Marinobacterium aestuarii: one gene and its partner. The protein of the gene in region 1 interacts with the protein of each later gene in a pairwise test. Links are inferred from orthologs where the notes say so. Each region holds a gene or a part of one and is shown on either strand. Other genes may lie near its edges.

Region 1 (8,199 bases):
CTACAACTGTGCCCGGCGTGCCAGCGCTGCAGAGCTGGCCGGCATAGAGCGGGAATACGCGTGTATGGTGCAGCGCAGTGAGGGCCAGAGCACCCTGGCCAAGGCCAAGGCGGATTTGAGGTTTCACATGATGATTGCGCAATCGAGCCACAACCTCCTGCTGATTTCCTTCAGTCAGCTGTTCTATAGCCGCTATTTCAATGCCATTTACGGTGTGCTCGATCGTACCCTCAAGCGGTATGGCCGCTACCCCGATGGCATTCGGGCGCAGCACGCCGGCATTTATCAGGCGCTGATGGCGCGTGATGCCGAACAGGCCCGGCGCCTGGCCACCGAACACATCCTGTTTACGCATCAGCTGCTAGAGCAGAGCGACTCTTAACCTGGTGGACAGAAGCATCCATGCTGCATGTATTAACCTGCCTGGCTTTTCACTAGGCGATCTGTCGCCGTGAACTTTATGACCACAATGCCCGCAAAGGTTTGAAAACCCAGTATCTCCGCAAACTGGCCACTTTGGCCGCTACCACCTAGTCTGCATCTGTCCCTGTATAGGTCGTGCTGTAGCGTTATTCAGCTCGAAACAGCAGGCGCAGAATTCACAACACAGCGGTGCCGCCTGGTACGGCTGATTACAAAAAGAAAGACGGAGAGTGCAGAATGAAATTCCCTGTAGCCAAAACCCTGATCGCGACAGCGACCTTCACGCTGGCCGCCCAGGCCGGCGCGTTTGAACAATCACGTACCGCTGAATGTATCGCTCCGGCCAACCCCGGCGGCGGCTGGGACTTCACCTGCCGCAGCGTTGGCAAGGTGCTGACCGATCTGGGTTACATCACCGGCAATGTTCAGACCGTTAACATGCCAGGTGCCGGTGGCGGTGTCGCTTTTGCGCATACCATCTCCAAGCGTGGCGACGACAGCGCGCTGATCGTTGCAGCCAGCACCGCGACCACCACCCGTCTGGCCCAGGGCCAGTTTGTTGGCATGGATCAGGACATGGTCCGCTGGGTCGGTGCTCTGGGGGCTGACTACGGTGTTATCGCCGTATCCAAGGACTCTCCGTTCCAGTCGCTGAACGACATGATGGATGCGCTCAAGGCAGATCCGAACTCGGTCAAGTTTGGCGGCGGCAGTGCAGCCGGCGGCTGGGATCACCTCAAGGTGCTGATTGCCGGTCGTTCCGCCGGTATCGAAAAAGCCAACCTGCCCAAGGTTAAATACCTGGCCTTTAACGGCGGTGCCGAGGCTATTACTCAGGTTGTGGGTGGTCATCTGGATGCCTTCACCGGCGATATTTCTGAAGCCCAGGGCTTTATGGAATCCGGTGATCTGAAGGTTCTGGCTGTTCTGTCGGAAGAGCGTCTGCCGGCACCGCTGGACAATATTCCGACAGCGCGTGAGCAGAATATCGATGCCGTTGCCCCCAACTGGCGCGGTTTCTATGTACCCAAGGATGTGTCCGACGAAGCCTACCAGTGGTGGGTTGAAACTGTAGACAACGTTTACAGCAGCGACAACTGGCAGGACGTGATGCAGAAAAATGGTCTGATGCCGTTTCACAAGACCGGTGCTGATTTCAGCACCTTTGTGAAAGGCCAGGTCGACAGCATCAAGGAAATTTCCACTGAGATCGGGCTGATTAAATGATAGGGGATCGAATCCTCGGTGTAGTTCTGCTCCTTCTGGCCGTAGTTTACGGCTGGGAGGCTGCCATGTTTCCAGAGCCCTTTGGTGGATCCGAGGCTGTCGGGCCGGAAACATTCCCGCTAATACTGGCGGTGATACTGGGATTGAGCAGCATCTATCTGCTGGTGCGCCCGGATGAAGACGAAGAGTGGCCGCATATGAAAATGCTGGCTGAACTCGGCTTCGTACTGCTGATACTGGCGATCTTTACCCTGATGCTGCAGCCGGTGGGCTTTATTCCCGCCACTACCCTGATGGTCAGCGTGCTGTGCTGGCGCATGGGTGCCAAGCCGTTGCCCTCTGTTGCTACGGGTGTCGGTAGCGCGGTTGTGGTGTACGTGCTGTTCAATTTCCTGCTGGAGCTGCACTTGCCGGCCGGACTCTTGAAGCTGAGCGGGGGCTGATCTAAATGGAAACATTGAATTTTCTGCTGCAGGGGTTTTCCGTCGCGTTGACGCCGGAAAACCTGATGTTCGCGGCCATCGGCGCCATTCTGGGCACCGTGATCGGTGCGCTGCCGGGCCTGGGTCCTGCTAATGGCGTCGCCATTCTGATTCCGCTGGCCTTCAGCCTTGGGCTGCCGGCGAGTTCTGCCCTGATTCTGCTGACCTCTGTGTATGCGGGTGCCATGTATGGCGGTCGTATCTCCAGTATTCTGCTGAATATTCCGGGTGACGAACCCGCGATGATGACCTGCCTTGACGGCTACCCCATGGCCCTCAAGGGCAGGGCGGCCGAAGCCCTGGCGATCTCCGCGATTGCGTCCTTTATCGGCAGTCTGCTGGCGACCATCGGGTTGGTGATTCTGGCGCCGATACTGGCCAAGTTTGCACTGCGTTTCGGCCCGGCCGAGTATTTCGCGCTCTTTACGCTGGCGTTTGCGACTCTGGGTGGTATTACCGGCAAGAACCAGGTTAAAACCGTCGTGGCGGCCTGTCTGGGTCTGATGATTGCCACTGTGGGGGTTGATATCACCACCGGTAATCAGCGTTATACCTACGATATTCTGGAACTGTACGAAGGGGTGGATTTCATCATCGCCATCGTCGGTCTCTTTGCCATCAGCGAGCTGCTGTTCTTTATTGAAATGCACGCCGGCGAAGGCTTCAAGAAGGTCGCACTGAACAAGCTCAACCTGAGCATGAAAGACATTATCCAGGTACTGCCGACCAGCCTGCGTGGCTCAGTGCTGGGCTTTATCGCCGGCGTTCTGCCGGGTGCCGGTGCATCCCTGGGCAGCTTCCTCAGCTATACGATGGAAAAGAAAGTCGTCGGCAAGAGTGGCTATTTCGGTGAAGGTGATCCACGCGGTGTAGCGGCGCCTGAAGCTGGCAATAATGCGGCGGCAAATGGTGCTCTGGTGCCGATGCTGACCCTGGGCGTACCGGGCAGTGGCACCACGGCGGTGCTGCTGGCCATGCTGATCTCGCTGAATATTCAGCCAGGCCCGATGCTGTTCACCCAGAATGCGGAGCTGGTATGGGGCGTGATCGCGGCGCTGTTTGTCGGCAACCTGATCCTGCTGCTGCTGAACATCCCGATGATCGGTATCTTCGTCAAGCTGCTGAGCATTCCGCCCAAGTATCTGATGCCGGTGGTGACCCTGGTGGCGTCAGTGGGGATCTTTGCCATCAGCAACAGCCCGCTGGATCTGTACTTCATGATTGGTTTTGGTCTGCTGGGCTACCTGCTGCGCAAGCTGCATATCCCGCTGGTACCGGTCATTCTCGGCATGCTGCTGGGGCCTGAAATGGAGAAAAGCCTGCGTCATGCCCTGACCCTGTCCGACGGTGACTGGACGGTGCTCTGGAGCAGCGGCCTGTCAGTAGGTATCTGGGCGGTGGCGATTGCCGGTCTGGTGCTGCCGTATCTGATCGGTCCGGTCTTGCGCCGTCGCATGGCGGCCGCCCAGGACAAGGACCACAGCATCGTAGACTGATCTGTCGATTGACTGGTTGCGGCGCAGGGCCCTGGTGGTCGGGCGCCGCAACCCAACCCCCACCCCGGCAGGAAGGGCCTTCCTGCCAGTGTGTTTCCACCGCCTTCGGGCGGTTTTTTTGTACATGGATGTACGATATCGGGGTGGGAGTGGAGCCGGTTGGAATGTAGGTGGGTGCAGCCCCGAAGGGGCGTAACCCAACGGTGGCCGTAACCCAGCAATGAGCCGCCGGTTGGAGTGGGGAGGAGACCATCTCATCATCCTACGGTGTCTGGCGTGGCAGGCGGTAGCGCCGTTCGGGGCGGCCAACGCTGCCGTAGGCGACATCGGCGGTCAGTTCCTGGGCGCCGACCAGATATTCTAGGTAACGGCGTGCCGTGGTGCGGCTGGAGCCGATACTTTCGCCCACCTGCTCGGCGCTGAGGGCCAGGCTTTGGTCGCTGCAAAATACCTTGCGGATTTTTTCCAGCGTCAGCATGTCGATGCCCTTGGGCAGGGTTGCCGCCGTGGTTTTGGGTGCGGCTGAGCCGGTGCGAGGCAGCAGGCCGTCGACTTCCTGCTGCGACAGGCTTTGCAGCTGCAGCAGGCGTTGGCGGTGCTGGCGGTAGTTGCTCAGCGCCTGTTGCAGGCGATCGAACACCAGCGGCTTGAGGATATAGTCGAACACACCCCAGCGCAGCGCCTCGGTGAGGGTTTCAACCTCCTTGGCGGCGGTGACCATGACCACATCGGTGGCGCTGTTTTCGGTACGCAGGCGCCGCAGTAACCCAAGGCCACTGCCATCGGGAAACTGTATGTCCAGCAGTAGCAGGTCCGGGCGCATGACTTCCACCAGATCCGCTGCATCCTGGGTGCTATGGGCGATGCCACGTACTTCGAAGCCCTCGATACGTTCAACGAAACGGCGCTGGATTTCTGCGATCTGCGGGTCATCTTCGGCGATGATAACGCTGATTTTAGGCGTCATGCTGTGACCTCGTCACCGTGGGGCTGCCGGAATGCTGTTGTCTGGGGGTCATACTGCGGCCTCCTTGGGAATGTAGGCGGTAAAGCGTGCACCGCCGTTTGTCGCTTCAGATACGGTGATCTCGCCGCCGAGCTGGGTCAGCGTCTGGCGTACCAGGTGCAGGCCTATGCCGCGATCGCCGGACTTGCCGCTCACGCCGCGCTGAAAGATGCGTTCGCGTTCGGCCTGCGGGACGCCGACGCCCTCGTCTTCGACTTCAAATATCAGATCCGACCCCAGGTCCGTCATCGACAGCTGCACCTGCTTGCCCCGGGCGGCCAGGGTCGCCTCAAAAGCATTGTCCAGCAGGTTGCCGAGCAGGGTAACGATACTTTCGGGGGCGACATGGGAGGGCAGGGCGCCCATATGGCTGTCGGGGTCTATCAGCAGCTGCAGGCCCAGTTCGTGGGCGCGATTGTACTTGCCCAGCAGGCAGCCGGACAGTACGGGTTCAGTCACTGAGGCGACCAGCCAGCGCAGCAGTGCCTGGTGCTCCCGGGTTTCCTGGCCAATGATGTCCAGCGCCTGGTCGCTGGCGCCGAGCTGAATCAGGCCGGCGATGGTGTGCAGTTTGTTGGCATATTCGTGGGCCTGGCTGCGCAGGGTTTCGGCGTATTGCTGAATCTGGGTGAGCTGGCGGCTGACCTGATCCAGTTCATCCTTGCGCCTGAAGCTGGCAACGCCGCCGATGAGTTTCTGACCGTCGCGAATCGGAATGCGGTTAACGATCAGGGTCTGGCCCCGCAGCACCAGCTCGCGGTCGAATTCCGGCTCCCCGCTGGCGAGCAGGTCAGGCAGGCGGCTATCGGGCAGTACCTCCTGAATCGGTCGGCCGATCAGGGACACCGTATCAGACAGGCCCAGGGTTGATGCCGCCGCCTTGTTGACGGTACTGATCAGGCCTTCGGTATTGACCGCAATGATGCCCTCGCGCACCGACTCCAGGGTGGCGTTGCGCTCTTCAAACAGGCGCGCGATCTGGTGTGGTTCGAGCCCGAAGATGGCGGCCCTGAAGCGGCTGGAAATCCACACGGCCAGCAGCACGGACAGTGCCAGCAGCGCCAGGGTGACGCCGATCACGATGCGCTGATAGCGGTGAATCACGTTGTCCAGGCTGATGGTGAGATAGCCCACCGACACCACGCCTAGGATCTCGCCTTCCTCTGAAAAAATCGGCGCCTTGCCGCGCACTGAGGGCCCGAGACTGCCGATTGCTTTGGATATGTAGCTCTGGCCCTTTGCCAGCGCGCGCTCGTTGTCACCGCCAACCATCGGCAGGCCTATGCGCTCCGGCAGTGGGTGCGCCAGGCGGATCCCCTGCTCGTCGCCGACCGCAATGAAGCTGGCATCGGTGGCCTCGCGCAGTTCCTCTGCCAGCGTCTGCATGCGTACGCTGTCGTGCGCACGGGCGGCCTCGCGGACCGCTGGTGTCTGGGCAATCATGGAGGCCAGCTGCAGTGCCCGCAGGCCGATCTGCTCCTCCAGTGAAGACGCCAGATAGCGCAGCGCAAAGCCGCCGAGCAGCCCGGCCTGCAGTAGCACCAGCAGGCACATCATGAGCATCAGCCGGGTGCTTATCTTGAATTTGGTCATGGTGTTTCCGGGGTCGGATGTTGCTGTTTTTATGTCGAGCCCAGCCGTTTCAGGCTTAGGTGTCAGTGTAACGCGAATTGACGGTAGTCGCTGCTCTTCGGTTGGAGTATAATTTCACCCCTTTTATGCTGTGCGTCGTCTGTACAGCTTTATTTTCACGACATTTTTTGATCACTTAAGTGGCCTGTCGTAAGGGTCACCACTGAGACTACTAGGGACTTTCATGCCTGTTATTACACTCCCGGATGCCAGCCAGCGCAGCTTTGAAACTGCGGTTAGCGTACATGACGTTGCGGCGTCTATCGGTGCTGGTCTTGCGAAGGCCGCACTTGCCGGCAAGGTGAACGGTACTCTGGTGGATACCAGCTACCTGATCAGCGAAGATGCACAGTTGGCAATCATCACGGCACGCGACGAAGAAGGCGTGGAGATTATCCGCCATTCCTGCGCGCACCTGATGGCCATGGCGGTGCAGCAGCTGTACCCGGGTGCCCAGGTGACCATTGGTCCTGTGATCGACAACGGTTTTTATTACGACTTTGCCTACGAACGGCCCTTTACGCCGGACGATCTGGTGCTGATCGAAAAACGCATGCAGCAGCTGTCCAAGGAGAACCTGGCGGTAAGTCGTTCTCTGATGGGACGTGAAGACGCCGTCGCCATGTTTGAAAAAATGGGCGAGCAGTACAAGGTGCAGATTATCGAAGCCATTCCCGGCGACGAAGATCTGTCGTTTTACGGTCATGGCGACTTTATCGACTTGTGCCGTGGTCCGCACGTACCGGCGACCGGCCATATCAAGGCATTCAAGCTGATGAAAGTCGCCGGTGCCTTCTGGCGTGGTGATTCGAACAACGAAATGCTGCAGCGCATTTACGGTACGGCCTGGGGTGACAAGAAAGACCTCAAGGAGTACCTGCACCGCCTCGAAGAAGCGGAAAAGCGCGATCACCGCAAACTCGGCAAACAGCTGGATCTGTTCCATCTGCAGGAAGAAGCGCCGGGCATGGTGTTCTGGCATCCGCCGGGCTGGATTCTGTATCAGGAAATCGAGCAGTACATGCGCGCCAAGCAGCGCAAGCATGGCTACCAGGAAATCAAGACACCGCAGGTGGTGGAGCGCTCCCTGTGGGAGAAATCCGGTCACTGGGACAAGTTCTCCGAGCAGATGTTTACCACGCACTCGGAGCACCGCGACTTTGCCATCAAGCCGATGAACTGCCCCTGCCATGTGCAGGTGTTCAATCAGGGTTTGCGTTCGTACCGCGAAATGCCGCTGCGTCTGGCCGAGTTCGGTGCCTGTCACCGCAATGAGCCCTCGGGCGCGCTGCACGGCATCATGCGTGTGCGTGGCTTTGTGCAGGACGATGCGCACATCTTCTGCGCCGAGGCGGACATCCAGAGCGAAGTGGCGAGCTTTATCGACTTCCTGCACGAAGTCTACGCCGACTTTGGCTTTACCGAGGTTATTTACAAGCTGTCGACCCGGCCTGAAAAGCGTGTTGGTTCCGATGCGAGCTGGGACAAGGCGGAGCAATCCCTGGCCGAGGCGCTGGATGCCGCAGGCCTGAAATGGGACCTGTTGCCGGGTGAGGGTGCCTTCTACGGACCCAAGATTGAATTTTCTTTGAAAGATTGTCTCGGTCGCGTCTGGCAGTGCGGTACTATACAGGTCGATTTCTCGATGCCGGGCCGTTTGGGTGCCCAGTTCGTGAATGAAACAGGTGAACGTGAGACACCGGTCATGCTACACCGTGCTATCCTCGGCTCGTTCGAGCGATTTATCGGCATACTGATCGAAAACTATGCCGGCGCATTGCCGGTCTGGTTGGCACCACAGCAGGTTGCGGTACTCAACATTACCGACAAACAGGCTGAATATAGTAAAAAAGTGGCGCAACTTCTTGAAGATAAGGGCTTCCGAGCACAAGCGGACTTGAGAAACGAGAAGATCGGCTTTAAAATCCGCGAG
Region 2 (5,939 bases), 1.6 Mb from region 1 along the record:
GCGGCGGCGATCCAGCACATCGCGCCGATGTACTGCACCACGTAACCGGTGGGCATCTGCAGATGCTCGGTCACTTCGTTGCGACGGATCGAGCGCGCCGCCTGGGCAAATACCTGCTGGCCGAGAAAGAACAGTGCGGTCGAAATCAGCAGTACCGACAGCACTTCCATGGCGCGTACCCAGGCGGGGCCTAAGTGGTTGTCCATGATATCGACCACCACATGGGTGGCGCGCCAGGTGATCACCGGTATCTCGGCGAAGACGATAATGGCGATGGCGATTTCGGTCATTTCGACCGCGCCATCCACCGCATTGCTGAAGAAATAGCGGCCGATGACATCGGCGCAGGTCAGCAGCATCAGCAGCGCCAGGGCGAGGGCCGCCAACGCCTCAAGGGCGAAGGCGAGCCAGCGAACCGGGCCTTTCTCTTTGTAGTGCTGGTGCAGCCAGGCAGAGAAATGCATGGGGTGACTCCTCAGTGCTGATAGCTACGGGCAGCGTCGCGCAGTTCCTGCAAAGCGGCCTTTGCATCCACGTCCAGGTCGCTGACTTCTTGCAGCCATACATCATCCAGGCCCGCGGCCAGGGTGCGGAACTCGTCCATCATGGGGGCATTGGTGTCGATTTCGACGACATTGACGCCGTTACTGCGGCTTTCGGCCAGGGCATCGGTACCGCACTGGTCCCAGACTTCCCCCGCCAGGCGCGACAGTTTCTCGCCGGAGACGCTGCGAATGGCGGCCTGGTCGGCCTCCGACAGGTCAGCCATAAAGTCCTGGTTGATGAAGATGCCGAAGCTACCCAGGTAGAGTCCGCCCGGTAGCAGGGTGAGGTGGGTGGCGACTTCACTCAGGCGCAGGGTTTTCTGTTCGCACACCGGCAGCAGGGCGCCGTCGATCACACCCTGTTGCATCATTTCGTAGACCTTGGGGGCCGGCGCGTTGACGGCGGTGACATGCAGGCGTTCACCCAGGATGCTCTGGACGCCGCCGCCCAGGCGAATTTTCTTGCCCTCAAGCTCCGCCAGGCTGTTGACGGGGGCCGCGGTCTGAATCTGGCCGGGGGCATGGGTGAACAGGCCGACCACCTCGAGCCCGACATGCTCGTTGGCCTGGGCCAGGTATTTTTCGTGGATGCGCCAGTAGGCCACGGAGGCCGCCTCGGCATTGGCGCCCAGCAGTGGCTGCTCAACGATCTGGGTCAGGCGAAAGCGCCCCGGTACGTAACCGTGGAAGGACCAGCCGGCATCGGCCACGCCGTCTTCCACCAGGGTGAACATGTCCTTGGGATGACCCAGGTCGTAGTCGATTTTAAGGCTGACACGGCCCTCGGTGGCGTCCTCTATCCACTTGCCCCAGGTGGGCAGCACCACGGCATTATGCGGGTGGGTTGGTGGCAGCCAGCTGGCCACGTGCATCTGGGTTTCGGCCAGCACGGAGGTCGCGGACAGGGCGAGGACGGAGGTCGCGAGGGCAATGAGTTTTTTGGCGTTCATCGAAGTATCCTTATTATGGTTATCAACTTTCGTGCAATGATCGGTGCTAAAGCCGCCAGGCCGCACTTAGGTCGCAGCATGGATGCTATCCAGATTAACGCCGGCACGGGCGCTGATCATCGGGGTCTTGCTCACAACATTGTTTCTTTTGTGGAAATAATCCTGGCTCCTGCGGTGTTGTTACCGCAGGAATCGGGGTTGGTTTACAGGGTATTGAAAAGCGTTGGCGAAGCAGCCAAGACAAGGCAAAAATCCGTGAGAAACCGCAGTTTACGTGTTGTAAATGAGGATTTTGAACGGATTTTTAACGCTGAATTGGCCATGCAGGTAGCTTTTCAATCCCTGTCAGTGATCGAAGTCCAGCACCACCTTGTCAGTCAGTGGATAGCACTGGCACGACAGCACGTAGCCTTCGCGCAGTTCGTATTCTTCCAGGGCGAAATTGGCGTCCATTTCCACTTCACCTTCCAGCACCCGGGCGCGACAGGTCGAGCAGACGCCGGCCTTGCAGGAGTAGGGCAGGTCGGCGCCATGGGCGTTGCCGGCATCCAGAATGCTGTCACTGTTCTTGGCCAGCTCAAACGCCAGCTGGCGACCATCGGAAATCACCGTCACCTGGCACAGCTCGGTTGGGGCATCCGCTGGCGCTTCACGCCGGCGCTGTTGCTGGGCACCGGTGGCGGCAAAGAGTTCAAAGTGAATGCGAGATTTGTCGAGCTGGTGGGCTTGCAGCTCTTCAGTCACCGTTTCGATCAGGGTCTGGGGACCGCAGAGGAAGGCGGCATCGAGTTTGGGTACATCGAGCCAGCGATCAAACAGGGCGCGGCACTTGTCGGCGTCGATGCGGCCGTTGTACAGCTCTATGTCCTGCTGCTCGCGGGTCATGATGAACACCAGGTTGAAGCGGCCCATATAGCGGTTCTTCAGGTCCTCGAGCTGTTCGCGCAGCAGGGTGCTGGCGGTGGCGCGATTACCATAGAAGAGGGTGAAGTGGCTGTTGGGTTCGGCTTCCAGGGTGCTCTTGATGATCGACAGGATGGGCGTGATACCGCTGCCCGCAGCCACGGCCAGATAGCTGCCGCTGCGGGCGCTGTCGAGCTCCGTGTAGAAATGCCCTGAGGGCGGCATGGCTTCGAGCTGCATGCCGGCCCTGGCGCTGTCATTCAGGTAGTTGGAAAAGAGACCGCCGGACACCCGTTTGACGGCAATACGCAGTTCGCCGTCATTAACGCCGCTACAAATAGAGTAGGAGCGGCGCACTTCTTCGTCATCCAGGGTGGTACGCAGCACCAGATGCTGGCCCTGGGTAAAGCTGAATTCCTGTTTCAGGTCAGCGGGGACAGTAAAGGCAATGGATACCGCGTCCCGGGTTTCCTGGCGTACGTCCGCAACGTCCAGCAGATGAAAACGGCTCATAATTTTCTCACTCTTGTTAGCTCTGTTCGGTTAGCGGTCAGGCTCGCGTCTGGCAAGGCTGCTGTTGGGTTAGCGCCGTGCATGCTGTGTCTGTGTTGGGTTTTGGCCCTGCGTTCTACGAATTCTGAAATGTCATTTGTAGTTGGTAATTGGTAATTGGTAATTGGTAATTGGTGATTGGTGATTGGTAGTTCGTGGTTCGTGGTTCGTGATTCGTAGGTTGATGGAGCGCAGCGCAACCCAACAGTCCGAAACCCAAGATTCCGGAACCTAACCTTCGTTACTCAACGGCTGTCCACAGGTGCTATGGGCAGCAGCTGTTTATATGCACTTGAAGTAGTCGAAAGGTTCGAGGCAGTCGGTGCAGCGATAGAGCGCCTTGCAGGCGGTGGAACCAAATTCGCTGACCCGCTCTGTGTGCTCCGAGCCACATTGCGGGCAGGCGACGATGGGATCTTCCCCCAGCAGGCTGCGTTTGCTGGCGCTGCCCACCGGTGGGGCTATGCCGTAGTCACGCAGCTTGTTGCGCCCGCTCTCGCTGATCCAGTCGGTGGTCCAGGCCGGTGCCAGCTGCTGCCTGAGCTGCACATCCGGGATACCGGCCTGGTGCAGCGCCTGCAGAATCTCCTCCTCGATAAAGGCGGTGGCCGGGCAGCCGGAGTAGGTGGGCGTCAGCGTGACCTGCAGGCGCTGCTGCTGCCATTCCAGGTCTCGAATAATGCCCAGCTCCACCACGCTCACCACCGGCACCTCCGGATCCAGCACCCTGTCCAGTATGTCCCAGACGCCTTGCAGCGACGGCAACTGCGCTCTGATCAGCGGCGTGCGGTCGCTGACGATCAGGCTATTGGCCCTGTGGCTCATAAGCGGTGGCTGACGCATGGCGATACCTCCAGTATTCGACGCTAGGGTTCTGAATCGGCCTACCAGACCGCGTCCGGATAGGCGCGGGGCAGGAACTGCATTTCGGCCAGCAGAAAGCCCAGCTGTTCGCCGTGCAGTCCCTGTTTGCCACCGCGTTGCATGTAGCTGTCCTGTGCCGGGCAGCACAGCGTTGCCTCGGTCAGGGTGGTGCTTACATGGGCCTGCCACTGTGCCGTGATGGCGGTCATGTCGGGGACGATACCGGCGGCGACAAGGGGCGCATCGATGGCGTCGGTCATCATCATTTCGCCGCTGTAGGTCCAGATGTCGTCTATGGCCTGCTGCATCTTCTGGTGACTTTCCTCGGTGCCGTCCCCCAGGCGCTTGATCCAGGCGCTGGAACGGCGCAGGTGGTAGGTCACTTCCTTCAGGCCCTTGGCAGCAATGGCGGCGACCTGCTCATCGGTGCTGTGCTGCAGTGCCTGCAGCAGGTAATAGTGCCAGGCATCGAACAGGTACTGACGTGCCAGGGTATCGGCGTAGTTGCCATTGCTCTGTTCGCTGATCAGCAGGTTGCGGTATTCGCGCTCGTTGCGGCCAAACACCAGGTCGTCGGCACTGCGGCCTTCGCCCTGCAGCTGGGCCGCGTACTCCAGCCAGCTGCGGGCCTGGCCGAAAAGGTCCAGTGCCACGTTGCCCAGCGCCAGCTCTTCTTCCAGCACCGGGGCGTGGCCAATCCATTCGCACAGTCGCTGGGCGAGGATGATATTGCTGTCGCCCAGGCGCAGCAGGTATTCGGTCAAGGCGTGTTGCGTGGTCATGCGGTGCCTCCGTTACATGTGGCCGACTTCTTTGGGGAGATCGTAGAAGGTGGCATGGCGATAGACCTTGTCGTCATTGGGGTCGAACAGCGGGTCCTTGTCATCCGGCGATGAGGCGGTGATCTGCGCCGAGGGCATGACCCAGAGGCTGACACCTTCGCTGCGGCGGGTGTACAGCTCGCGGGCGTTTTCCAGGGCCATGGTGGCATCGGCGGCGTGCACGCTGCCAACATGCTTGTGATTCAGGCCGTGCTTGCTGCGTACAAATACTTCAAAAAGGGTCCAGTCAGACATGGGCGTGTCCTCGTTTTAAGCGGCTTCTTGTTGCTGTTTTTTGGCGTAGGCGTGGGCGGCTTCGCGCACCCAGGCGCCGTTGTCGTAGGCGTCGCGACGGGTCTTGAGGCGCTCCCTGTTGCAGGGGCCGTTACCCTTGAGCACGCTGTAGAACTCGCTCCAGTCGATGGCGCCGAAGTCGTAGTGACCGCGCTCTTCGTTCCACTTCAGCTCGGGGTCCGGCACGGTGCAGCCCAGCAGTTCGAGCTGCGGGATGGTCTGATCGATAAAGCGCTGGCGCAGGTCATCGTTGCTCATGCGCTTGATCTTCCACTGCATGGACTGCGCCGAGTTTGGCGAGTCGCTGTCGTGGGGGCCAAACATCATCAGAGAGGGCCACCAGAAGCGGTTGATCGAGTCCTGCACCATGGCTTTCTGTTCCTCGGTGCCGTTGTGCATCATCTCCAGCAGGATCTGGTAACCCTGACGCTGGTGGAAGCTCTCCTCCTTGCAAATTCTAATCATGGCACGGGAATATGGGCCATAAGATGTTCTTTGTAGTACAACCTGGTTGACGATGGCGGCGCCATCGACCAGCCAGCCGATGGTGCCCATATCGGCCCAGCTGCGGGACGGGTAGTTGAAGATGCTGGAGTATTTCACTTCGCCGCTGTGCAGCTTTTCCAGTTCTTCATCCCGGTCGGCGCCCAGGGTTTCCACGGCGCTGTACAGGTACAGGCCGTGGCCGGCTTCATCCTGGATCTTGGCCAGCAGCTGCAGCTTGCGCTTGAGGTTTGGCGCCCGGGTGAGCCAGTTCTTCTCTGGCAGCATGCCGACGATTTCGGAGTGGGCGTGCTGCGACATCTGCCGAATCAGGGTGCGACGATAGGCTTCCGGCATCCAGTTCTTGGCTTCGATCTTGATGTCGGCATCGATTTTTTCCTGGAAGTGCCGCTCTTGGGGGGCCATTTCATCCAGTGTCTTGACGCGTTTAACGCCGGTATCTACCAGTTGTGCGTACATAAAGGCTCCTGTTCATTTCAACTGCATGCGCCCAGGCGCTGTCTGTT

The links. Proteins that work in one complex are often made in the same cells at the same time.
Region 2: the proteins of A8C75_RS16725 (region 1) and paaC interact in binary tests that used the Escherichia coli proteins (3 or more experiments, as listed by UniProt). The link is inferred for Marinobacterium aestuarii from one-to-one orthologs.

The regions. Positions count from the first base shown.
Region 1 is NZ_CP015839.1:3,844,746-3,852,944, reverse strand. The notes cover bases 2,744-5,498. They hold A8C75_RS16725 (response regulator), read right to left. Parts: upstream 4,596-5,498; coding sequence 3,891-4,595; downstream 2,744-3,890. Other genes in these bases: A8C75_RS16720 (ATP-binding protein), read right to left, coding at 4,644-5,498; A8C75_RS16730 (tripartite tricarboxylate transporter permease), read left to right, coding at 2,744-3,628. In the rest of the region: A8C75_RS16745 (FadR/GntR family transcriptional regulator), read left to right, coding at 1-382; A8C75_RS16740 (Bug family tripartite tricarboxylate transporter substrate binding protein), read left to right, coding at 661-1,650; A8C75_RS16735 (tripartite tricarboxylate transporter TctB family protein), read left to right, coding at 1,647-2,093; more of A8C75_RS16730, read left to right, coding at 2,099-2,743; more of A8C75_RS16720, read right to left, coding at 5,499-6,227; thrS (threonine--tRNA ligase), read left to right, coding at 6,451-8,199. UniProt on the Escherichia coli protein: Member of the two-component regulatory system DpiA/DpiB, which is essential for expression of citrate-specific fermentation genes and genes involved in plasmid inheritance.
Region 2 is NZ_CP015839.1:2,277,310-2,283,248, forward strand. The notes cover bases 2,716-5,694. They hold paaC (1,2-phenylacetyl-CoA epoxidase subunit PaaC), read right to left. Parts: upstream 4,597-5,694; coding sequence 3,835-4,596; downstream 2,716-3,834. Other genes in these bases: paaE (1,2-phenylacetyl-CoA epoxidase subunit PaaE), read right to left, coding at 2,716-2,911; paaD (1,2-phenylacetyl-CoA epoxidase subunit PaaD), read right to left, coding at 3,233-3,793; paaB (1,2-phenylacetyl-CoA epoxidase subunit PaaB), read right to left, coding at 4,609-4,890; paaA (1,2-phenylacetyl-CoA epoxidase subunit PaaA), read right to left, coding at 4,906-5,694. In the rest of the region: A8C75_RS10035 (TRAP transporter small permease), read right to left, coding at 1-464; A8C75_RS10040 (TRAP transporter substrate-binding protein), read right to left, coding at 476-1,495; more of paaE, read right to left, coding at 1,841-2,715; more of paaA, read right to left, coding at 5,695-5,892. UniProt on the Escherichia coli protein: Component of 1,2-phenylacetyl-CoA epoxidase multicomponent enzyme system which catalyzes the reduction of phenylacetyl-CoA (PA-CoA) to form 1,2-epoxyphenylacetyl-CoA. The subunit C may be essential for structural integrity of the alpha subunit.